3 regions of the Rhodoferax sp. ZS1R25 genome follow, and region 3 is predicted to be linked to each of the others. Evidence: predicted binding sites of a transcription regulator. Region 3 holds the regulator's gene; each other region holds the start of a gene.
The links. Region 3 encodes sigma-54, which starts transcription at its own class of promoters, with help from an activator protein. Its sites were predicted from a motif close to TGGCANGNAANCTGCTTT; they were not measured.

Region 1: glnK (P-II family nitrogen regulator) is a predicted target of sigma-54. The motif match lies at 4,611-4,628, and genes of this name have one in related genera.
Region 2: AC097R_RS02925 (pilin) is a predicted target of sigma-54. The motif match lies at 5,574-5,591, and genes of this name have one in related genera.

The regions. Positions count from the first base shown of each region.
Region 1 is NZ_JBWMAZ010000001.1:79,609-87,364, forward strand. Features, by position in the region: gene glcE (glycolate oxidase subunit GlcE) at 1-659, opposite strand, end outside; gene AC097R_RS00360 (SMP-30/gluconolactonase/LRE family protein) at 748-1,659, opposite strand; gene AC097R_RS00365 (aldose 1-epimerase) at 1,656-2,522, opposite strand; gene AC097R_RS00370 (ammonium transporter) at 2,634-4,166, opposite strand; gene glnK (P-II family nitrogen regulator) at 4,187-4,525, opposite strand; partial or broken gene AC097R_RS00380 (YifB family Mg chelatase-like AAA ATPase) at 4,777-5,955, shown strand; gene AC097R_RS00385 (hypothetical protein) at 6,028-6,336, opposite strand; partial or broken gene AC097R_RS00390 (TniQ family protein) at 6,429-6,737, shown strand; gene xseB (exodeoxyribonuclease VII small subunit) at 7,291-7,596, opposite strand; gene xseA (exodeoxyribonuclease VII large subunit) at 7,597-7,756, opposite strand, start outside.
Region 2 is NZ_JBWMAZ010000001.1:612,743-620,498, forward strand. Features, by position in the region: gene AC097R_RS02910 (CHASE2 domain-containing protein) at 1-2,231, shown strand, start outside; gene AC097R_RS02915 (3',5'-cyclic-nucleotide phosphodiesterase) at 2,243-3,034, shown strand; gene AC097R_RS02920 (GspE/PulE family protein) at 3,031-5,451, shown strand; gene AC097R_RS02925 (pilin) at 5,625-6,146, shown strand; gene AC097R_RS02930 (PglL family O-oligosaccharyltransferase) at 6,209-7,756, shown strand, end outside.
Region 3 is NZ_JBWMAZ010000004.1:72,141-79,896, reverse strand. Features, by position in the region: gene argS (arginine--tRNA ligase) at 1-989, shown strand, start outside; gene AC097R_RS19930 (SPOR domain-containing protein) at 1,070-1,747, shown strand; gene AC097R_RS19925 (thiol:disulfide interchange protein DsbA/DsbL) at 1,812-2,465, shown strand; gene AC097R_RS19920 (exopolyphosphatase) at 2,549-3,481, shown strand; gene lptA (lipopolysaccharide transport periplasmic protein LptA) at 3,557-4,165, shown strand; gene lptB (LPS export ABC transporter ATP-binding protein) at 4,162-4,938, shown strand; gene rpoN (RNA polymerase factor sigma-54) at 4,938-6,548, shown strand; gene AC097R_RS19900 (THUMP domain-containing class I SAM-dependent RNA methyltransferase) at 6,545-7,756, shown strand, end outside.

The DNA of each region.
Region 1 (7,756 bases), on a different contig from region 3:
GTATCGTCATGCACCCAACAGCTGGCGTTCAGAGGAAGTGGCTGGCCGCCCCAGCGGTGCAACTGCTCCAGCGCGGTGACTTGGTCCAGACCAAACACCAGCGTGGCCTCGGCTGGGGCCACAGGCAATACCTTGAGCGAGACCTGGGTCATCACGCCCAGTGTGCCCATGGCACCCACCATGAGGCGCGAAACGTCGTAGCCCGCCACATTCTTCATGACCTGGCCACCGAAGGTGAGGTGCTCGCCCTGGCCGTTGATGCACTGCAGGCCCAGCACATAGTCACGTACGCTGCCCAAACTGGCGCGCGCCGGGCCGGCCAGGCCGCTGGCCACCAAACCACCGACGGTGGCGGGCGACGGTGTGTCGACACCGCTGGACCAGACGAAATGCGGAGGTTCAAACGGCAGGCATTGGTCCTTTTCGGCCAACGCGGCTTCCAGCTCTACCAGCGGAGTACCGGCAGCCACGGTGACCACCAGTTCGCTGGGCGCGTAATCCAGAATGCCTTTGTGGTCCCGCGTGTCCAGCAACTGCGCGGGCTGGATGCTGCCGACAAAGTCTTTGCTGCCCCCGCCGCGGATCTGCAGCGGGGTGTGCTCGGCCACGGCCGTGCGGACCTGGTCCAACAAATGGGTAAGGGCAGGAGTGTCGGGCATGGCGCCGATGGTAAGGCGCGGCCCTGCCAACGGGCGTGAATTTTTTGGCGCCTGCGCCACCAAAAATTTGGTGGCCAGGCACTAGCACTTAGTCGACGAAGAAGTTGACGGGCAGGCCCGGCACGTCCACCCGCATGGAGAACACAGCACCCGAGAGTGGCATGGCCGCCAGCTCGGCCGCGCTGCGGCCATGGCGCGCAGTGGTCACATATAAGGTCTTGAGGTCTTCACCACCAAAGCAGGGCATGGTGGGAGACTGCGCGGGCACGGGGTATTCTGCCAAGAGCGTGCCATCGGGTGCGAACTTGCAAATGCGCCGGCCTTCGAACATGGCCGCGTAGTAATTGCCCTGCACGTCCACCGCCGCGCCGTCGGGGCGGCCTGCGTAGCTGGTGGTTTCAAAGGTCCAGTCCGCTGGCTTGGGCGCGCACTGCTGGAAGCTGCGCTGCCCGTCCAGGGTGTTGGTCTGCAGGTCATAGTCCCAGGCGTGCACCACATGGTTGGGCGTGTCGGACCAGTAAATGGTCTGGTTGTCCGGGCTCCAGGCCAGGCCGTTGCCCGTGAGGGCCCCGGCTGCGTGCTGCACCACCTCGGGCACGCCACGGCGGCAGTCGATGGAGAACAGCGCTGCCGCGCGGCGGGCCTTGGGCTCGTCAATCGTGCCCACCCAGAAGCGGCCCAGCGCGTCGCACTTGCCGTCGTTGGCGCGTACCACGGCCGTGTCATATGGCAGCGTGACGATGTGCTCCAGCGCCCCACCCCACTCGCGCGCACGGAACACGCCGTGGCGCAGCGCGATGACCAGACCGCCGGACGCGGAAGGCGCAATGCAGCCGGGTTCGGTGGGCATGTCCCAGGCCTGCACGCTGCCCATGTAGACATTGGCCCGCAGCAGCTTTTTGCCGGGAATGTCGACCCAGTACAGCTGTTGCTCGGTCGGGTGCCAGAACGGCGACTCTCCGAGTTCGAACGTGTCTTGACTCAGGGCTTGCCAGCTCATAACGCACGCTCCACGTCGATCCGCATTTCGCAGGAATAGGTGTGGCCAGGTTGCAGCACCACCACGCCCAGGTCCCCTCCGGCAGCGCCGGTCTGGGCCATCAGGTTCAGCGCGTTGTTCACATGACTGACCGGCTCCACCGCAATGTTGTCGCGCTGCGGGTTGGTGTAGACCACCAAGCGGCTCAGCGCTGACGACACGCGCACGCGCAGCACGCTGTCGTGCAGCGTCAGCACGCCGCCCCAGCCGTCAAAGCAATGGTCCACGGTGAGCGATTCCAGCGTCTGGTGCAGGCCGGGGTGGGCCTCGCGGTGGGTGGGGAGTTTGTCCGACCCCATCTCCCAGCGGCCTGTAGCCGAGAACTGCACCACCGTGCCCAGGCGTTTGGGAAAGTAGGGATGCCAGCCCAGGCCCACGGGCGCGGCCACGGGCGACTGGTTGGTGATGGAAAGCGTCATCTCCAGCGCACCCGCCTCCAGCTTGAAGGCCTGGGAGCAGTCAAAGTCAAACGGCCAGGACGCATCAGCCTTGTGCTCGAACGACAGCAGCGCAAATTGTTCGGTGGACTCCAGCACCGCCCAGGGCCGCTGCCATCCCACACCGTGGATGGTGTGCGGCTCGGGCTCGAAATTTTTGATCAAGGGATGGCTGGTGCCCGCCCATTGCAGCTGGCCGTGGCCAATGCGGTTGGAGAACGGCACCAGCGGGTAGCTGGCCGACTGGCGCACCGTCTGCATCTGGTCGCCAGGCAGAGAGGTCAGCACCGGGTCTGAGCCCAGCCAGAGGCCGGCAATGCTGCCGCCCAGTTCGGGTTTGATGTCGCACAGCAGGTCGCCGTGGCGCAGAGTGAGTGTGGAATTCATGGCGGCATTGTGCACCGGCAGGTACCAAAAAAACGGCCCAGCGGGACCGGAATCCTGCTGGGCCGAAGTCTCAAGAAGAATTGAAACTGGTTCGTAACCGAATCCTGAGGATTAGCGGCTGTAAGCGGTTTCGCCGTGGGACGTGATGTCCAGGCCTTCGCGTTCGTCTTCTTCGCTGACACGCAGACCGATGGTCAGGTCCACCAGCTTGAAGGCGATCACGGATACCACGCCGGACCACACGATGGTGATCAGCACAGCCTTGGTCTGGATCCACACTTGCGAAGCGATGGAGTAGTCAGCGGCCGTGATGCCAGTCGCTGTCACCCAGTCAGCCACGAAACCGGGGCCACCCAGGGAAGGCGAGTTGAACACGCCGGTCAGCAGCGCACCCAAGATACCGCCCACGCCGTGCACGCCAAACACGTCCAGCGTGTCGTCAGCGCCCAGCATTTTCTTCAGACCCGTCACACCCCACAGACAGATGAAGCCAGCCAGCAGACCGATGATCAAAGCACCACCGATACCGACGTTGCCGGCAGCAGGTGTGATGGCAACCAGACCCGCCACAGCACCGGAGGCAGCACCGAGCATGGAGGCCTTGCCTTTGTGCAGGGCTTCACCCAGAGACCAGGACAACACGGCAGCAGCAGTGGCGGCGAAAGTGTTGATGAAGGCCAGAGCAGCGAAACCATTGGCTTCCAGAGCGGAGCCGGCGTTGAAACCGAACCAACCCACCCACAGCAGAGAAGCACCGACCATGGTCAATGTCAGGCTGTGAGGCGCCATGGCTTCCTTGCCGTAACCAATGCGCTTGCCCACCATGAACGCGCCGACCAAGCCAGCCACAGCAGCGTTGATGTGCACCACGGTACCGCCTGCGAAGTCCAGCGCGCCGGATTGCCAGATGTAACCGGCAGTGGCATTGACCTTGTCCACCACGTCTTTGCTGGTGTATGCATCAGGGCCGGCCCAGAACCACACCATGTGGGCGATGGGAGCGTAAGAGAAGGTGAACCACAGCACCATGAACATCAGCACCGCAGCGAACTTGATACGTTCGGCAAAGGCGCCAACGATCAGGCAGCAGGTGATACCGGCGAAGGTCGCCTGGAACGCGGCAAACACGATCTCAGGAATGACCACGCCCTTGCTGAAGGTCGCCGCGTTGGCAAAGGTGCCAGCCGCGTTGTCCCAAATGCCCTTCATGAACAGGCGATCCAGTCCACCGAAGTAGGCGTTGCCTTCCGTGAAGGCCAGGCTGTAACCGTAGATGAACCACAGCACCACGATCAACGAGAACGTGACCATGACCTGCATCAGCACGGACAGCATGTTTTTGCTGCGCACCAGGCCACCGTAGAACAAGGCCAGGCCAGGAACCGTCATCAAGATCACCAGCAGGGTGGAGACCATCATCCAGGATGTGTCGCCCTTGTTGGGCACAGGAGCGGGGGCAGCCTCTGCAGCAGCAGGCGCGGCGGCTGCAGCGGCGGGGGCCGCAGCTGCGTCAGCAGGTTTGGCTTCTGCAGCGGGTGCAGCAGCAACAGGTGCGTCGGCGGGTTTGGCGTCTTCGGCCAGGGCGAACGACCCGGCTGTCAGCAGGCTCAGGCCCAGGGCCAGGGAAGCAAGCAGTTTTTTCATGTTGTTGGCTCTCTTTCGGGTTACAGCGCTTCTTTGCCGGTTTCGCCGGTACGAATGCGCACAACCTGTTCCAGGTTGTAGACAAAAATCTTGCCGTCGCCGATCTTGCCGGTGCGGGCAGCACCTTCGATGGCTTCGATCACGCGGTCCACCAAAGCGTCGTCAATCGCCGCTTCGATCTTCACCTTGGGCAGAAAGTCCACCACGTATTCCGCACCGCGGTACAGCTCTGTGTGGCCTTTTTGACGTCCGAAGCCTTTGACTTCGGTGACGGTAATACCTTGCACACCAATGCCAGACAAGGCTTCTCGCACCTCATCGAGCTTGAACGGTTTAATGATGGCCGTTACGAGTTTCATGTGTTCACCTCAGCTTGATAACAGTTGAATACAGACACCGGGTCTGGCTGGTCTGCTTCTCCACGGGTCTGGAGATAACACCCCTAAAGCAGAAGCCATGCCAAGTTAAAAAGCCCTGTATTTCGCAAGGCTACGCCCCAAGCAGCGTGGACTGGAGTAACATAACTGTACATAAATACAGCATGCACTTAACTGGTGCAATCTGTGCGCATGCACTGCCTTGCGGCGCACCGTTTTGGGAGCATAGGGCTATGAGCTTGTCTTTGGTGCAGAGTCGTGCTCTGCTGGGGCTGGAAGCAGCCAAGGTCACCGTCGAAGTGCATCTGGCCAACGGCTTGCCCAGCTTCAGCCTGGTCGGCCTGGCCGACGTGGAGGTGAAAGAGGCCCGCGAGCGGGTGCGCTGCGCCATCCAGAACAGCGGGCTGGAATTCCCCCATAACAAGCGAATCACCGTCAATTTGGCCCCCGCCGACCTGCCCAAGGACTCTGGACGGCTGGATTTGCCGATTGCGCTGGGTATTTTGGCGGCCAGCGGGCAGATCGACGGCGCCGCGTTGGCGCAGTATGAGTTTGCCGGGGAGCTGTCTTTGTCGGGTGCCTTGCGTCCGGTGCGTGGTGCTTTGGCCATGGCGCTGGCCTTGCGCACCGCCCAAGTCAGCACCCGTTTGGTGCTCCCCCCCGACAGCGCCGAAGAAGCCGCGCTGGTGCCGGACTCCCATGTGGTGCGGGCGCGACATTTGCTGGACGTGGTGCGCCACTTTGCACCGCCCCCTGCGCCCGGCGGCGCCGAGATCGCCCCCACCCCCGAAGACCCGGACGGCTGGGTGCGCGTGCTCGGCAACCCACCCGGTTTGCGTCTGCGCGGCGCCGACATGGCCGACGTGAAAGGCCAAGCCGGCGCCAAGCGCGCGCTGGAAATTGCGGCGGCGGGCGGGCATTCACTGCTTTTGGTGGGGCCACCGGGGTCTGGCAAGTCCATGCTGGCGCAGCGCTTTGCCGGGTTGCTGCCCGACATGAACACCGACGAAGCACTGCAGAGCGCGGCCATTGGCAGCCTGTGCGGTCGCTTTGATCTGGAGCGTTGGGGGCAGCGCCCTACCTGCAGCCCGCACCACTCGGCCAGTGCGGTGGCTCTGGTGGGAGGCGGGTCACCTCCGCGCCCGGGAGAAATTTCTCTGGCCCACCACGGTGTTCTTTTTCTAGATGAATTTCCAGAATTTGCAAGGGCCGCTTTGGAGGCCCTGCGCGAACCGCTGGAGACTGGCAGCATCACGATTGCCCGCGCCGCACGCCGCGCCGAGTTCCCTGCGCGCTTCCAGCTGGTAGCCGCCATGAACCCCTGCCCCTGTGGTTACCAGGGCTCACCCACGCACAGCTGTCGTTGTACGCCGGACCAGGTGCACCTGTGGGTTTTCATAGTTACTGCGCCTTGATCAAGGTTACTGAGCCAAATTGTGCGAAGTTAATGAGCCTTTCCATGGACGTTGAGCCTGTGGAATACCTCACGGCTCATCAACTGCGGGGTTTAGACCAAGACCAAACCGATTGCGAACTTCATCGCTCATGTAGAGATCGTTAAGCCTGCGGTATGTGATGGCCTCAGTTTTTATAGCCTTGACCTTGTGGAAGCGAATCGAGCCACTGATGACAGCAAGCTTTTCATGCGGCTCAAAGACTACTGGTGGCTTGTCTTTGAAGACCAGATCCATTTCATTTTGCGGTTCGTACTGCTTGGGACTGATGACACTGGCCTCAGGAAACAAGACCAAGTTGCTGCCCTGCTCGCCTGTCTGCACGGATGGAAAGACCAAGCCATCAACTTGCTTGCCAAAACGAAGCCTTAGGTACTCGAAGACAACCTGTGTGGACAGATGACCATACTGGGTACGTCTCTACCTCACCCATGGGAACGATGATTCCACATCGTGCCACCATTGACATTGAACCTTCGCGATGGAACTTGATAGCTGCGCTGCATCGTTTGTCTCTTTACCCGGAGGAGGATCTTGAGTTCCACACCTTGCAGGCAGACATGACTTTTCTTTCAGTCTCTACTCCAATAGAGAACAGTCGCTGGATACTAAATGCCTGCGCCAGCAAGGCAGTGAAAGGCCCTCGATTCATGCTCTGCCCGGCTTGCTTGGTGACAGACGAGATCCCGTATTGGAGAGCTCACTGGCGACTTTCCGTTTCTACTGTTTGCAGCAAGCATAAGACGCTGCTCTTGGATGTTTGCCCCTGGTGCCACGAGCCTTTCACCATAAATGGAAGTAGAAAGGCCGCACTTACCGAGTGCGCGTCTTGCCAATCCTGCCTGTTAGGGGTTACGCCCAAGGCAACAAAGGTGAAGAAAGGGGTCTGGCTACGAGGTGGATCCTCGAGCAACAGTGCAATTGTTTTTCCAGTTCCGCTCAGTCACAGCCATCTTTGGTGGGATGGAGTGCGTGTTCTTCTGGCCGTCTTCTCCAGGCCCAAAATTTCGAAGAAACTGCAGGACCTTGATCTACCCAGACCCACCAAACTAGTTCTTCAGCAGCTTGCCGAGGGTGGCTACGGCGTACCTGGTGGGCAAGTTGGGGAGTTCGTTTTCATTGAAAGCGAAGACTATGCAGTTCTCGGCCGCATAACCGAAGTCGGACTCCCAGATGGTGAACGTCTCAAAGCTGAGCCGGCTTTGGGACAAGCACCAGATCCGCACCCAATTGGAATCGTGCGGCTGCTGACTACTGGCAGCCTGGCAAAGTTGATTAAAGCCACGCGAAAATTTAGAACGGTGTGTCGTCGTCCATATCTTCGAATCGCTGCGGTACAGGTCTCGACCCGCGGGCCCCAGCTGCGCCTTCCGAACTGTGCGCCGGAGCCGTCCCTGCTGAAGAGTCAAAATTTGCTTGGTCTAATGCGGCCTTAAGTGCCGCTTCAACTGCATCAATACGCTCTTTGCAAACGTTGTAGGCCGCAACGGACTCAGTGACTATTTTCAACAAATCGTCAATGTTCGGCTCATCCTGATTTCGTAAGGTTTCAGCGTGCTCCTGGAGCACACCATAAGCTTCACGGAAACTAGCTGTCATTTAATTTTCCTCCCTTGTCGTCTGTACTTGCGCGATGATGGCACCGTCCCAAAATTGCATTTTGACTGTGGATGCTTGACTTGCTTGCAGTTTAGAAGTGATGGGCTCACCCTCTTTAGTGCGCGCAATTGCGAAACCACGCTTAAGCGTTTTTTCAGGC
Region 2 (7,756 bases), on a different contig from region 3:
ATTGGCCCCGCATTGCGGTGACCTTGATCCCCGTGATTTTGGCACTGCTGCATGCGGTTGGTGCGGTGCGTATTGGTGTTTTGCAGCGTCTGGACGACATCATTTATGACGCTCGTCTGCGGGCAACCATGCCCAATACACAGGATGACCGGATTGTCGTCGTCAATATTGACGAAAAAAGCCTGGCCGAGGTGGGGCGCTGGCCTTGGGGCAGAAACAAGCTCGCTCAGCTGATTACCACGTTATTCGATGAGCAGCAGATCGCACTCATCGGCTTTGACGTTGTTTTTGCCGAGGCGGACGAGAGCTCTGGGCTCACGCGGCTCAATGAGCTGGCGCGCAACGAATTTCGCGACCAAGCCGGGTTCTCCGAGCGCCTGCGCCAACTGCAACCCGAACTCGACTTCGACGCGGCCTTTGCGCGCGCTATCGCCAACCGCCCGGTCGTCATGGGGTACTACCTGACGAGCGATGGCGAGGGTCGATCTAACGGGACTTTGCCGGCCCCGGTATTGACTCCAGACGTGTTACAGGGGCGCCCCATCAAGGCTACCTCTTGGAATGGATTCGGTTCGAATATTGATCAACTTGCCAAGGCGGCGCCATTGGCGGGATTCTTCAATTCGATTACCGACGGGGATGGGGTTGTTCGGTCCTTGCCCTTGCTGGCTGAATACAAGGGGCAGTATTACGAGTCCATCTCTTTGGCGATGTTTCGCGCCATTGCAGGCATGCCCAAAGTCGCACCGGGGTTTTCCAATGAGAAATTCTTGGCCCGCAGCTACCAAGGCATGGACCGTGTATTGCTAAAACAGGGAGAAAAGGCGCTGGCTATTCCGGTGGATGAGCGTGTGGCTACGCTGGTGCCTTATCGGGGGCGGGGTGGTGTGCAAGGCGGGTCGTTCCGGTATGTGTCCGCATCCGATGTGTTGTCTAAGAAGCTGCCGCTGCATAGCCTGAAGGACAAAATCATTTTGCTGGGGACAACGGCTCCGGGCCTGTTGGATTTACGTGTCACCCCTGTGGGGGAGACCTACCCAGGGGTGGAGACCCATGCGAACATCATTTCTGCACTGTTGGATGGCAGCGTATTGGTGAAGCCGGACTATGCAGTGGGCTACGAGGTTGTCATTCTCACTTTGGCTGGTTTGTTGTTGTCCATAGGACTTCCGTTGTTGTCGGCGCCCCGTGCGGTGCTGTTAAGCGTGGCGGTGGTGAGCGTACTGGTGCTCACCAACCTATGGCTCTACCTGTCGTATGGGTTGGTGCTGCCGTTGGCCTCTGCGTTGACCATGGCCATCACTGCTTTTGGTCTCAATATGAGCTACGGCTACTTTGTAGAGAGCCGTTCCAAGCGCGAGTTGGCCAACTTGTTTGGTACTTATGTTCCGCCCGAGCTGGTGGATGAAATGGTGAAGGACCCCGACAGTTACAGCATGAAGGCGACAAACCGTGAGCTCACGGTGATGTTTTGCGATATGCGAGGCTTCACCAAAATGTCTGAGCGGATGGAGCCCACACAACTGCAAGAGCTGCTCACGGGGGTATTCAGCCGGCTGACGAGCTTGATTCGCGCAAACCGCGGAACGATCGACAAATACATGGGCGATTGCGTCATGGCGTTTTGGGGCGCTCCGGTGGAAACTGCTGAGCACGCCCATTTGGCAGTCAAGTCTTCCATGGAAATGGCCAACGCCATTCGGGAAATCAACTTGGAACACCGGGCCAAGGGCCTGCCGGAGATTGGGATCGGCATTGGCTTGAACACAGGCACCATGTGTGTCGGAGACATGGGATCCAACATCCGTCGTAGCTACACCGTGATTGGTGATGCGGTCAATCTGGGGTCTCGGCTGGAGGGCCTGTCCAAGGCTTATGGTGTGGATATCGTGGTGAGCGAAGCCACGCGCAAACTGGCGCCAGATTTCGCGTGGCAGGAACTGGACCGGGTTCGGGTGAAGGGCAAGGAACAAGCCGTGGCGATCTTTTGGCCTCTGGCACCGCTGGCGCGGGTAAGTGCCGAGGTGGCGGAAGAGGTCAAGACTTGGGCGCAATTCCTGAAGGCCTACAGGGCGCAAAATTGGGATCAGGCAGATGTGCTGCTCATCAATCTGATGCGCATGAATGCCAAAAAATACCTTTACCAGTTGTACTCTGAGCGAGTAGCCTCTATGCGGTTGCTCCCATTCGATCCTGAATGGGACGGCGCCACCAACTTCGAAACCAAATAGGGCCTCGTTTTGTGAAAGTACGCGTACTTGGCTGCTCGGGCGCCATCGCCCAAGAGTGCCGGACCACCTCGTTCCTTGTGGGCCGCCAAATTTTGGTGGACGCAGGAACCGGTGTGGGCGATCTGACGCTGGAGGAAATGGGGCAGGTTGACCATGTGTTCTTGACCCATTCTCACTTGGATCACATTGCGGCATTGCCGTTGATGGTCGATGCCGTAGCATCGCAACGGCAATCACCAATTGCCATCTACGCATTGCCTGGCACGATTGCTGCCCTTAAAGCGCACATTTTTAACGATGTGATTTGGCCCGATTTTTCACGGATTCCAACAGTACAAGCGCCGTTTGTTCGGTTCGTGGAAATACAGGTAGGTCAGGTTTTAGAGTTAGCGGGGAGCCGCATTGAGGTGCTGCCAGCCGTGCACACGGTGCCAGCGGTGGGGTTCGCAGTCTCCGCGGGGGCTGGACATTGGGTCTTTACGGGGGACACAGAGCGCAACCCGGCCCTGTGGACGCGCATCAACCAACTGGACGTGGCCATGTTGGTCATTGAAACGGCCTTCAGCAACCGCGAAAAAGAATTGGCTCGCAAGAGTCTGCATTTGTCGCCGAGTGCACTGGCGAAGGAGCTGGACTGCATTCGCAAGGGCAAAAGTTTCCCCATTTACATCACCCACACCAAGCCAGCAGAAACCGAATTGATCATGGCTGAGATACAGCGATTCGACCAGACCCTGCCTTTCGGCCCGGATGTGACGCATGACATACGGTGGTTGCGTGCGGGGCAGGAGTTTGAGATATGAGCGTGGTTATTCAGCCCAGTGGAGCCGAGCGATCGTCCGAACAGGCTTTTTTTGAGTCGCAGAAGCTGCCTTCCAAAAAAAGAGGCATGACCTTTGAGGCGCTTTTTTACCGGCAACTGCACCAGGTCACAGCACGCATTCACGATACAGAGCAGCTTGAGCAAATCATGCTGGAAACCAGCCAGGAAATTTGCAAGCTGCTCAACGCCGATCGATTGACCTTGTACGCGGTCACAGAAGATCAAACTGCGATTATTTCCAAAATCAAAACGGGATTGAACAGCAGCCGTGATTTGAAGCTGCCTATCTCCCCGCAAAGCCTAGCAGGCTACGCCGCATACAGCCGAACCGCGCTGAACCTACCTGACGTTTATGACGAGGATGCGCTTAAGCGAATCCATCCTTCGTTGACGTTCTTGAAGGAGGTCGACAAACGCTCTGGCTATCGCACGAAACAAATGTTGGTGGCTCCGATCATGGACGGTGGAACCCTGCATGGGGTTTTGCAGGTCATTAACAACAAAAGTGATGAGCCCTTTGGAGAGCTTGAGGTAGACGGTGTTACTGAGTTGTGCAAAACGCTAGCCACAGCGATTCGCCAGCGTGTCAAAGGCGCAGAGAGTGCTGTGCGGCGCAAGACTACCAAATACGACGGCTTAATTTCCGACGGCATTCTCACGGAAGATGAGCTCGCCCAGTGCGTGCAAGATGCCCGCCACGAAGGTCAGTCAGTGGAACAACGGCTGATGGCGGACTACAGCATCAAACCAGCGCAACTGGGGAGTGCACTTGCCAAATTCTTTGGTGTTCCCTACGAGCCTTTCAATCCTGGGCGCATTCGATCGGAGATGTTGCAAGGGGCTCTCAAGCGTGAGTTCATCGAAGAGCAAGAATGGATGCCGCTGGAGGAGTCCCCGGATGGTTTGGTCATCATGTGTGTGGACCCAGAGGCGGTCAAAGGCTCCCGGGTCGTTCCGCAGGTGTTTCCACGCGTTACCAAGTTTGCCTACCGGGTGACGACACTTGTCGAGTTTCGCGAAACGTTGGCGCAGTTGTTTGGTGCCGCGTCTGACAGCAGCACGATTGACCAGTTGCTTGCCGACATGGACGGCGCGCCCATAGACGATGGGAGCAATGATGAGTCCCTGGAGTCGGCCGCGGCGGATAACGAGCTGGTGAAGTTTGTTAACAAGGTCATTATCGACGCGTACAACCAAAAGGTGTCGGATATTCACATCGAACCCATGCCAGGCAAGTTCAAGACCGGCATACGTTTTCGTATTGACGGGAGTCTAGTGCCCTACGTGGAAGTACCTGCACATTTCAGACAGGCCATGGTGACCCGTCTGAAGATCATGTGTGATCTGGATATCTCCGAGCGCCGCAAGCCGCAGGACGGGAAAATCAAGTTCAAGAAATACGGGCCACTAGACATTGAGTTGCGCGTCGCGACCATTCCCTCTTCCGGTGGCGTAGAAGACGTGGTCATGCGGATTTTGGCCGCGGGCGAGCCGATTCCGCTGGAAAAGCTGGGCCTCACGCCGCACAACAAGTCTCGATTGGAAGCCACCGTGAGCAAACCCTACGGCTTGTTTTATGTCTGCGGGCCTACAGGCTCAGGTAAAACGACCACACTGCATTCCATCCTGAAGTTTCTCAATACACCGGATACCAAAATCTGGACAGCTGAAGACCCTGTGGAAATTACCCAAAAAGGTTTGCGGCAGGTTCAGATCAACAAGAAAGCCGGAATTGACTTCGCGCTAGTGATGCGCGCCTTTTTGCGCGCCGACCCAGACATCATCATGGTTGGCGAGTCGCGTGACAAGGAAACGGTGTCAATGGGCGTGGAGGCCTCGCTCACAGGCCACATGGTGTTTTCTACACTGCACACTAACTCTGCACCCGAGTCCATTACCCGCTTACTGGATATGGGTATGGACCCGTTCAACTTTGCAGATGCCCTATTGGGAATTTTGGCGCAGCGCTTGGCCAAGAAACTCTGTGATTGCAAAGTTGCCTATGTGCCGGATGCCGAAGAGATGCGCCTTTTCGCTGCTGAGTACGCCGAAGAGTTACGCCACACGCAAACTTGGAAACAGGACTACGCGGGTGAGAGCAAGAAAATGGTCGATAAGTGGCTGCAAACCTATGGCGAAGGCGGTCAGCTCAAACTCTACAAAGCCGTAGGGTGCGACAAATGCAACAAGACCGGGTACAAGGGGCGCGTGGGCCTGCATGAGTTGATGGTGGCAGACGATTTGGTGAAAAAGCTCATCCAGGAGCGCTCGCGCGTGGCAGAACTGTTCTCCGCAGCGGTAGAGGGCGGCATGCGCACCCTCAAGATGGATGGCATGGAGAAGATCATGATGGGTCTGACGGACTTGAAGATGGTTCGACAGGTCTGCATCAAGTAATTGCCACACAAATGGAGACAAAAATGTCGTGTTGAGGTCGATTCAGGCTTCTCATGCCTTTGAGGCTAGATTTTAATTGACAATATTGTTCCTGTTTTCTTGTTTGGGTCGGCTTTTTAGATTGGCATGAAGTATGCTCATGCTTAACTCTATTCTTACCTTTGGAGTTCAATATGAAACGTGCATTGCAAAAGGGTTTCACCCTGATCGAATTGATGATTGTGGTTGCAATCATTGGTATTTTGGCTGCTGTGGCCTTGCCTGCGTACCAAGATTACACAGTGCGAGCCAAGCTTTCTGAGGTTATCTTGGCGGCATCGCAATGCCGGACCAGTATTTCTGAAATTGCTCAAACTGCTACCAGCGCTGCGTCGCAATTTGTTGCCGGAAATTGGGGCTGTGAGACATCTACCGCGGCCGGCAATGTGGCGCGTATTCAGACCAGCGCCACTGGCGCCATTCGGGTGAATAGCAACCTGGCGACGGGTCCGGGCGCTATCATTCTGGCCCCAAGTACGCCGCTCACGGCGATTGGTACAAATGTGACGGCTTGGTTGTGTGGCCCTGCTTCCGCCACTGTCGCAACTGCCGTTAGTGCAACAGGTACGGCCGGTGTTAATCCAAAATACTTGCCCGGTTCTTGCCGAGATACAACGGTTGCAGGCACTTATGGTAGCGGTACATTTCTTCCATAAACAAACCTAAAAACTTTAAAAAGGGGCTCACTGAGCCCCTTTTACATTTGGAGTTCGAGTTGGTGGCAAATGCATTGGGTCTCTTTATATTGTTGTTGTGTTGGGTCGTGCCGGACCATTTTCCGCCGTGGACAGCATTTCATACAGAAGTACCTGCTTTTATTGCCGCTCTGATTGGAATAGGGGGCAGCTGGCGTAAGGGCGATTCAGTTGCCAAATTGCCCGTTGGTGTTGGTGTGTTACTTGTTCTTGCCTCAACAGCAGTCATGCAAGGTCTGACCTTCCAATCGGTCTTTTTAGGTGATGTATTGGTTGTCATTGCGTACATTGGCATGGTCGCTTGCGCCTGGATGTGGGGTTTTCAATGGCAGAAAAAAAAACCACGTACTGAGGTTTTGGAATCGCTTTGTTTATTGTTGGTTTTTGCAAGTTTGATCAGTACTTTTCAGATATTGTCACAATGGCTCCAAGTGGAGTTGGCGATGAACGATTGGGTGCTAGAGGGGCTTCCCAATGGTCGGCCACGTGCGAATGTGGGCCAGCCCAATCAAGCTGCAACGTTGCTACTTATGGGGTCAGTGGCGGCGGCAGTGTTGTTGTACCGTGCCAGAATTGGTGTGGCAGTTACCTGGGGTATCTTGGTTGTTTTGGGCTTAGGCCTAACCTTGACCCAGTCGCGTACGGCGCTACTGGCCGCGGTCCTTTTGGCGATGGCCCATCATGTTTTGAGTGGTTCTGTACGCCGTGACAATTTGAATCGTCTGGTCGTATGGCTTTGGTTGTTTTTTTTGCTGACTGCAGCAATGTCATTTCCCTATTGGACTTGGGGTCCGAGTGTGAGTGCATTAGGTCACGATCAAATGGCCAGTACAGGCACTCGCCCTTTGATTTGGATGCAACTGACAACAGCCTTGCTTCAACATCCTTGGATAGGCTGGGGCTGGCTGCAAGTGGCTGCGGCCTTGCAAGCCGGGGCATTGGCTTTTCCGGGGGCTGAGCAGACTGCCTATGCGCACAACATTGTGCTGGACCTGCTGTTGTTTCTTGGGATGCCGATCGGGGGAGTAACGCTAGCGCTGGCTGGTCAGTGGATTTGGAATAGGGTTAAAAGCAGTAAGGGCAAGGTGACCACGACCTGTGGATTCTTCGTGTTGATTCCACTTGCCACGCATTCTCTATTGGAGCTCCCCCATACGTATGCCTACTTTCTGGTCGTTGCTGCACTATTATTGGGTGCTATCGATGCCGATGCCGATGCTATTGAGCCGATATTGATAATCAAGATGTCTAAATGGCTGATCCCTGCATTTGTATGTGTGTGGACTCCATTTTTGTTGACTATGGGGTATGAGTACTCGAAGGCAGAAGAAGATTTCCGCATCAACCGATTTGAAAATCGAAGAATAGGAGTGACTCCTGTAGAGTATGAGGTTCCTAAACTTCATTTGCTTACGCAGCTAGGCGGGATTTTGCATGTTATGCGTCTGCGCGCTGAACCTGGAATGTCGAGTGAGGATGTGGACTTGTTGCTCAGAATGGCCAAGCGATACACATGGGCGCCTGTTCAATTTCGGGCTGCATTGGCACTCGGGCTGAACGGTAGGCCAATT
Region 3 (7,756 bases):
TCAACGACCTGGACGGCATGCGCCAGTTCGCCGTGGCCTACCTGCGCCACGAGCAAGACCTGGACCTGCAAGCCTTTGCGGTGAAGTTTGACAACTACTACCTGGAAAGCAGCCTCTACACCAGCGGCCGCGTGGACGACGCCGTGAAGCGCTTGCAGGCCGCGGGCAAGACCTATGAACTGGACGGCGCGCTGTGGCTCAAGTCCACCGAATATGGCGACGACAAGGACCGCGTCATGCGCAAGCAGGACGGTACCTACACCTACTTTGTGCCCGACGTGGCCTACCACATCGCCAAGTGGGAGCGAGGCTTCACCAAGGTGGTGAACATCCAGGGCACCGACCACCACGGCACCATCGCGCGCGTGCGCGCCGGCCTGCAGGCGGCGGGCGTGGGCATTCCCCAGGGCTACCCCGACTACGTGCTGCACACCATGGTGCGCGTGGTCAAGGGCGGTGAAGAGGTCAAGATCAGCAAGCGCGCGGGCAGCTATGTGACGCTGCGCGATTTGATCGAGTGGACCAGCAAGGACGCCGTGCGTTTCTTCCTGCTCTCGCGCAAGCCCGACACCGAATACACGTTTGACGTGGACCTGGCTGTGGCCAAGAACAACGACAACCCGGTCTACTACGTGCAGTACGCGCATGCGCGCATCTGCTCGGTGCTGGCGACCTGGGGTGGCGACGTGAGCAGCTTGAAGAGCGTGGACCTGTCGGCGCTGCAAAGCCCGCAGGCCCAGGCCCTGATGCTCCTGCTGGCCAAGTACCCCGAGATGCTGACCGCAGCGGCCGCCGACGAGGCGCCGCACGATGTGACCTTCTACCTGCGTGAACTGGCCGCCAGCTACCACAGCTACTACGATGCCGAGCGCATCCTGGTGGATGACGAAGCGGTGAAGCTGGCGCGCCTGGCGCTGGTCGCGGCGACGGCGCAGGTGTTGCACAATGGCCTGGCTGTGCTGGGCGTGAGTGCCCCGCAAAAAATGTGAGGTCTGGGGGTCAGACCACTTGCGTAGCAGGTGCTCTGACCCCCACGAATTAAGACTGATTAAGAGAGAGAAAGCAGCGCATGAAGTTTGAACGTGGCGGAACCATTGTGGGTTTCATTGTGGGCGTGGTGGTGGGCCTGGGGGCTGCATTGGCGGTGGCGGTGTACGTCACCAAGGTGCCCGTGCCGTTCATGAACAAGAGCCAGAGCCGCAGCGCCGACCAGGACGCAGCCGAAGCCCAGAAGAACAAGAACTGGGACCCCAACGCGCTGCTTTACGGCAAGAACCCGGCCCCCGCCGTGCCCACGGCCACGGCACCGGCGTCTGCCGCGTCCGGCGCCAAAACGGCTGCCAAGCCTGACGCAAAGACTGACCCCAAGGCGGAAGCCAAAACCGACCCCAAGGCAGACGCCAAGACCGCCGTCAAACCGGATGCCAAGGGCGAGTTGAAGCCTGCCGTGTCGGCCGATCCGCTGGGTGACTTGGCCAAGGCCAAGGCAGGTGCCGCCACCGAAGGCGACGCGTTCTCCTACTTTGTACAAGTGGGCGCCTTCCGCACGGCCGAAGACGCCGAGGCCCATCGCGCCAAGCTGTCGCTGAGCGGCATCGAGACCAAGATTTCCGAACGCGAACAGTCGGGCCGCCCGGTGTTCCGCGTGCGCGTGGGACCGTTTGACAAAAAGGACGATGCCGACAAGGCCAAAGACAAGCTGGACAAGAGCGGTCTGGAAACCGCCCTGGTGCGCGTGCAGCGCTAGGCCGCGCTGGAACTTTTTTCCACCCCCTCCACTCACATCCGAGCACTTTGGAGCTTTTGAACCCATGAAACGTCGCGAATTTACCCAAGCCGCTACAGGCGCCGCCTTTGCATCCTCCGCCCTGTGGGCCAGCAGCGCCCAGGCCCAGGCCAAAGGCCCGCAGCCCGGCACCGATTACCAGCCCGTGGACCCCCGTGCCCCGGTGGAAGCACCCGCCGGCAAGATCGAGGTTGTTGAGTTCTTCTGGTACAGCTGCCCGCACTGCAATGCGTTCGAGCCCACGCTGCAAGCCTGGATCCCCAAGCTGCCTAAAGACGTGTCCTTCCGCCGCGTGCCCGTGGCCTTCCAGGACAGCTTTGTGCCCCAGCAGCGCCTGTACTACGCGCTGGAAGCCATGGGCCTGGTGGAGAAGCTGCACGCCAAGGTGTTTGCCGCCATCCACGCCGAGAAGCAAAACCTCAGCGGTGGCGATGCCATCGTCGAATGGGTGGCCAAGCAGGGCGTGGACAAGGCCAAGTTTGTTGAGCAGTACGGCTCGTTCAGCGTGGCCACCAAGGCCACCAAGGCCGCCCAGCTGCAAAACGCCTACAAGGTGGAAGGCGTGCCTGCCCTGGGCGTGGCCGGCCGTTACTACACCGATGGCTCCATTGCCGGCAACATGCAGCGCGCGTTGCAGATCGTGGACGCATTGATCGTCCAGGCGCGCACCGCCCGCTAAAAACACGCCTCTGCGCAGGCCGCAGAGGTATTCCACAGGGCTAGAATGATTTGTCATTCAACCCCTTTGTGGAGAGTCTTCCCATGGCACATCAGAAGTACCGGCTGGTCACCCGCAGTGATTTTGATGGGCTGGTGTGCGCCGTCCTGCTCAACGAGCTGGACCTGATCGACGACATCAAGTTCGTCCACCCCAAAGACATGCAGGACGGCAAGGTGGAGGTGTCCGATCGGGACATCACCACCAATCTGCCGTACGTGCCCGGCGTGCACCTGGCCTTTGACCACCACGAGTCCGAGACGGTGCGCAACACTGGCGAGCGCCCCAACCACATCATCCTGCCCGACGCCGACTCGGCCGCGCGCGTGGTGTTTGACCACTACGGTGGTGCCAACCGCTTCCCGGCGCGCTTCCACGACATGATGGAAGCCGTGGACAAGGGGGACTCGGCCCGCTTCAGCCACGACGAAATCATGACTCCCACCGGCTGGGTGCTGCTGAATTACCTGATGGATTCGCGCACCGGCCTGGGCCGCTTCCGCGAGTTCCGCGTCAGCAACTACCAGCTGATGATGGATTTGATCCAGTACTGCCGCCACCATGGCATTGACGAAATCCTGCAGCTGCCCGACGTGGTGGAGCGTGTGGACCTGTACTTTGAGCATGCGGCCAAGGCCAAGGAGCAACTGCTGCGCTGCTCCACCGTGCATGGCAACCTGTTGGTGCTGGACCTGCGCAATGAGGACACCATCTTTGCGGTGAACCGTTTCATGGTCTACGCGCTGTTCCCGCAGACCAATATCTCCATCCACGTGCTATGGGGCCTGCAGAAGCAAAACACTGTGTTTGCCACGGGCAAGTCCATCACCAACCGCAGCTCGAAGACCAATATTGGCGACCTGATGCTGAGCTACGGCGGGGGCGGCCATGCCAATGCGGGTACCTGCCAGGTGGAGAACGACCGCGCTGCAGACGTGTTGCAGGTGCTCATCACCAAAATTAACGCCGACGGCTGAGTCGGCCAAGGCGCGAAATGCGCAAAGCGCTCGGTACAATGGCCGAAGCGCTTTTCGAGCAAGTTTCGTGCCTTTATGAAAAAAACCATCCTGTCTGTGGCTGTGTCGCTGGTGTTTGCCAGCGCAGGCGGCCTTGCGTGGGCCGAAAAAGCCGACCGAAACAAGCCCATGAATGTGGAGGCGGACGCCCTGCGCTACGACGACATCAAGCAGGTCAGCGTCTTCACCGGCCATGTGGTGCTGACCAAGGGCAGCATCCTGATCCGCGGCGCCCAGATCGAGGTGCGCCAGGACCCGGATGGCTACCAGTACGGTCTGGTCACCGGCTCGGTCGCCACGCCGGCGTTTTTCCGGCAAAAGCGTGAAGGCCTGGATGAGTTCATCGAAGGCGATGGCGACACCATCGAATACGACGGCAAGGCCGACACTGTGCGCTTTGTCAAAAAAGCCCAGCTGCGCCGCCTGCGCGGCGCCACGCTGGCCGACGAGGTGACGGGTGCCGTCATCCTGTACGAAAACCTCAGCGACAAATTCACCGTGGACGGCGCCCCCAAGACCGCTGCGGCGCCGGCCGGCCGTGTGCGCGCCATGCTGACGCCCAAGCCCGAAGGCGAAACTGCCACCGCGCCTCAACCCGGTGCCACTCTGCGCGCCACGCCGCAACTTGAGAAGGCCGCCCAGTGAGCGAGCCCACCCAAGAAGCCCCGGACACCAGCACCGGGCGGCTGGAAGCCCGGCATTTGCAAAAGTCGTATGGCAAGCGCCAGGTGGTGAAAGATGTGTCGCTGACCGTGCGCACTGGCGAGGTCGTGGGCCTGTTGGGCCCCAACGGCGCGGGCAAGACCACCTCGTTCTACATGATCGTGGGCTTGCTGCGCGCCAGTGCGGGCGACATCACGATTGACGGCCATTCCATCGAGCACATGCCCATCCACCGCCGCGCGCGCCTGGGGCTGGGCTACCTGCCGCAAGAGGCGTCCATCTTTCGCAAGCTCAATGTCGAAGACAACGTGCGCGCCGTGCTGGAACTGCAGCGCGACGAGGCGGGCGAGCCGCTCAAGTCGGCCGAGATTGAAGCGCGCCTGACCGCGCTGCTGCAAGACCTGCGCGTGGAGCATCTGCGCGAGTCGCCCTCGCTGGCCCTGTCGGGTGGTGAGCGACGCCGTGTGGAGATTGCGCGCGCACTGGCCACGCGGCCGCGCTTTATCCTGCTGGACGAACCGTTTGCCGGTATCGACCCGATTGCGGTGATCGAGATCCAGCGCATCATCAACTTCCTCAAGGGCCGTGGCATCGGTGTGCTGATCACCGATCACAACGTGCGCGAAACCCTGGGCATTTGCGACCACGCCTACATCATCAGCGACGGCCATGTGCTGGCGCAAGGCACCCCCTCCGAGATCGTGAACAATGCCGATGTGCGCCGTGTCTATCTCGGTGAGCATTTCAAAATGTAATGAAGCAAGGTCTTTCATTACGCGTCTCCCAACACCTGGCGCTCACGCCCCAGTTGCAGCAGTCCATCCGTCTGCTGCAGCTCTCTACGCTGGAGCTGAGCCAGGAGGTGGAGCAGATGCTGGACGAAAACCCGTTTCTGGAGCTGACCGAGGACCGGGCCGAGCGCGAGGACTTTGGGCTGAACGCAGTAGATGCGACGGTCAGCGAAGGCGACCGACTGTCCGAGAGCAGCGAGGTGGACTACGCGCCCAGTGCGGTGGCCGACTACGCCACCTCGACCAGTACCAGCAGCAATGACGAAGAAGCCACGCCGCTGAGCAGCAGCGACGAGCCCAACTGGGAAGGCGACGGCACCACCGAGATGATGCCCGACGATGGCGAGTGGGGGGTGGACGCCAAAGCCAAGGCCAACAACCTGGGCGACGACGAGGAGAAAGACGCCACCGAGCTGGCGCGCTCTGCCGAATCGCTGCAGGCCTTTTTGCACCGCCAGGCGCTGAGCCTGCGCACCAATGCCACCGACGCGGCCGCGCTGCGCTTCCTCATCGAATCACTCAACGACGACGGCTACCTGGAAGACCCGCTGGAAGAGCTGGCACGCAGCCTGAACCCCGGCGACGAAGAGCAGCTGCAGGACCTGGTGCACCACTTCACCGTGGCGCTGGGCTTGCTGCACAGCCTGGAGCCCGTGGGCGTGGGCGCGCGCGACTTGGGCGAGTGCCTGCGTTTGCAGGTCAAGGCCTTGCTGGCCCAAGCTGAAGTGGATGGTGAGGACGAGCGTGCCGAGCTGCTGCAGGTGGCCCTGGGCATCTGCAGCAAACCCATGGACCTGCTGGCGCGGCGCGACATCAAGCGCCTGGTGCAAATGGGCGTGGGCAGCGACGCGCTGGTGCGCGAAGCGATCGCGCTCATCGCACGGCTGGAACCCAAGCCCGGGCGGCGCTTTGTGGACGTGGAGCGCAACATCGTGGTGCCCGACGTGCTGGTGGTGGCCATCGGCAAGGCCGGTGGCATTCCCAAATTCCGCGTGCAGCTCAACCCCGAGGTGATGCCACGCCTCAAGGTGCATGACATCTACGCCAATGTGCTGCGCAACCACCGCGGTGGCCGCGACGGTGCTGGCCACGCGGCGCTGCAGCAACGCCTGCAGGAGGCGCGCTGGTTCATCAAGAACATCCAGCAGCGCTTTGACACCATCCTGCGCGTGAGCACGGCCATTGTGGAGCGGCAGAAGAACTTTTTCACCCATGGCGAGCTGGCCATGCGCCCCCTGGTGCTGCGCGAGATTGCCGACGAATTGGGCCTGCACGAGTCCACCATCAGCCGCGTGACCACGGCCAAGTACATGGCCACGCCGTTTGGCACGTTTGAGCTGAAGTACTTCTTCGGCTCTGGCCTGGGCACCGAGAGCGGTGGCAATGCCTCCAGCACCGCGGTGCGCGCGCTCATCAAACAGTTCATTGCCTCCGAGAGCAGCAAGAAGCCCTTGAGCGACAACCAGATCTCTGACATGCTCAAGGAGCAGGGCATCGAATGCGCCCGGCGCACCGTGGCCAAATACCGCGAGGGGCTGAAGATTGCCCCCGCCTCACTCCGCAAAGCGCTATGAACCAATTGACCCTTTTTCTCCCCTGCGCCGCCGGCGTGGAGGAGTACCTGGCGCCGGAGATTTTGCAAATCACCGGTCTGCCGCCCGGCTGCGTGACCAAGCAGCGCGGTGGCGTGGCCGTGCGCACCTCGTTCGCGCATGCCATGTTGCTCAACCTGTACAGCCGCCTCTCGCAGCGCGTGCTGGTGCTGGTGTCGTACACCGAATACCGCAGCGAACAGGACCTGTACCGCGCCGGCCTGCAGGTGCCATGGGAGCAGTGGTTCACGCCCAAGGAAAGCATCAAGGTCGAGGTGACGGCGCAGCACAGCCCGCTGACCTCGCTGAACTTTGCCGCGCTCAAGGTGAAGGATGCCGTGTGCGACCGCTTCCGCGAAGTGGCGGGCGGCGTGCGCCCCGACGTGAACACGCAGTGGCCCGATGTGCGCATCTATGCCCACCTGACCACCGACAGCTGCTCGCTGTACGTCGACACCTCGGGCGAGCCGCTGTTCAAGCGCGGCTGGCGCGAGGACAAGGGCGACGCACCGCTGAAGGAAACCCTGGCCGCGGCCATGATTGCCGCCAGCGGCTGGGCCTCGGGTGAGGACGACCTGATGCCGCTGTACGACCCCTGCTGCGGCAGCGGCACGGTGGCCATCGAAGCCGCGCAGATTGCCTGCAACATCGCGGCCGGTTCGCTGCGCCGCTTTGCGTTCGAAAAATACCGACCCTTCCGTTCGCAGGAGTGGGCGGACATGAAGGCCGAGGCCGCAGCGAATGTGGTCAAGCCCGAGCCGGGCCAGACTGCGCTGATCTACGGCAGCGATGTGTCGCACCGCATGGTGGACTTTGCGCAGCGCAACGCGCAACGCGCCGGCGTGGCCGATGTGATTGAGTTTCGCGGTGGCGACGCGCTGCAGCGCATGCCGCCGATTGAAGGCGGCGGCGTGATGGTGCTGAACCCGCCCTATGGCGAGCGTATTGGCATTGGTGGCGTAGCCGGTGAAGGCGAAGGTGCCCGCTTTGGCGCACGCGAACTCGCGCAGACCGACGAAGGTGTGGACTTCTTCAACCAACTGGCCAGCCACTGGAAGAAGAACTACAGCGGCTGGACCGCCTGGGTGCTGACGCCGGACCTGAAGCTGCCCAGCAAGATGCGCCTGAAGGAATCGCGCCGCGTGCCCATGTGGAACGGACCGCTGGAGTGCCGCCTGTTCAAGTTCGAC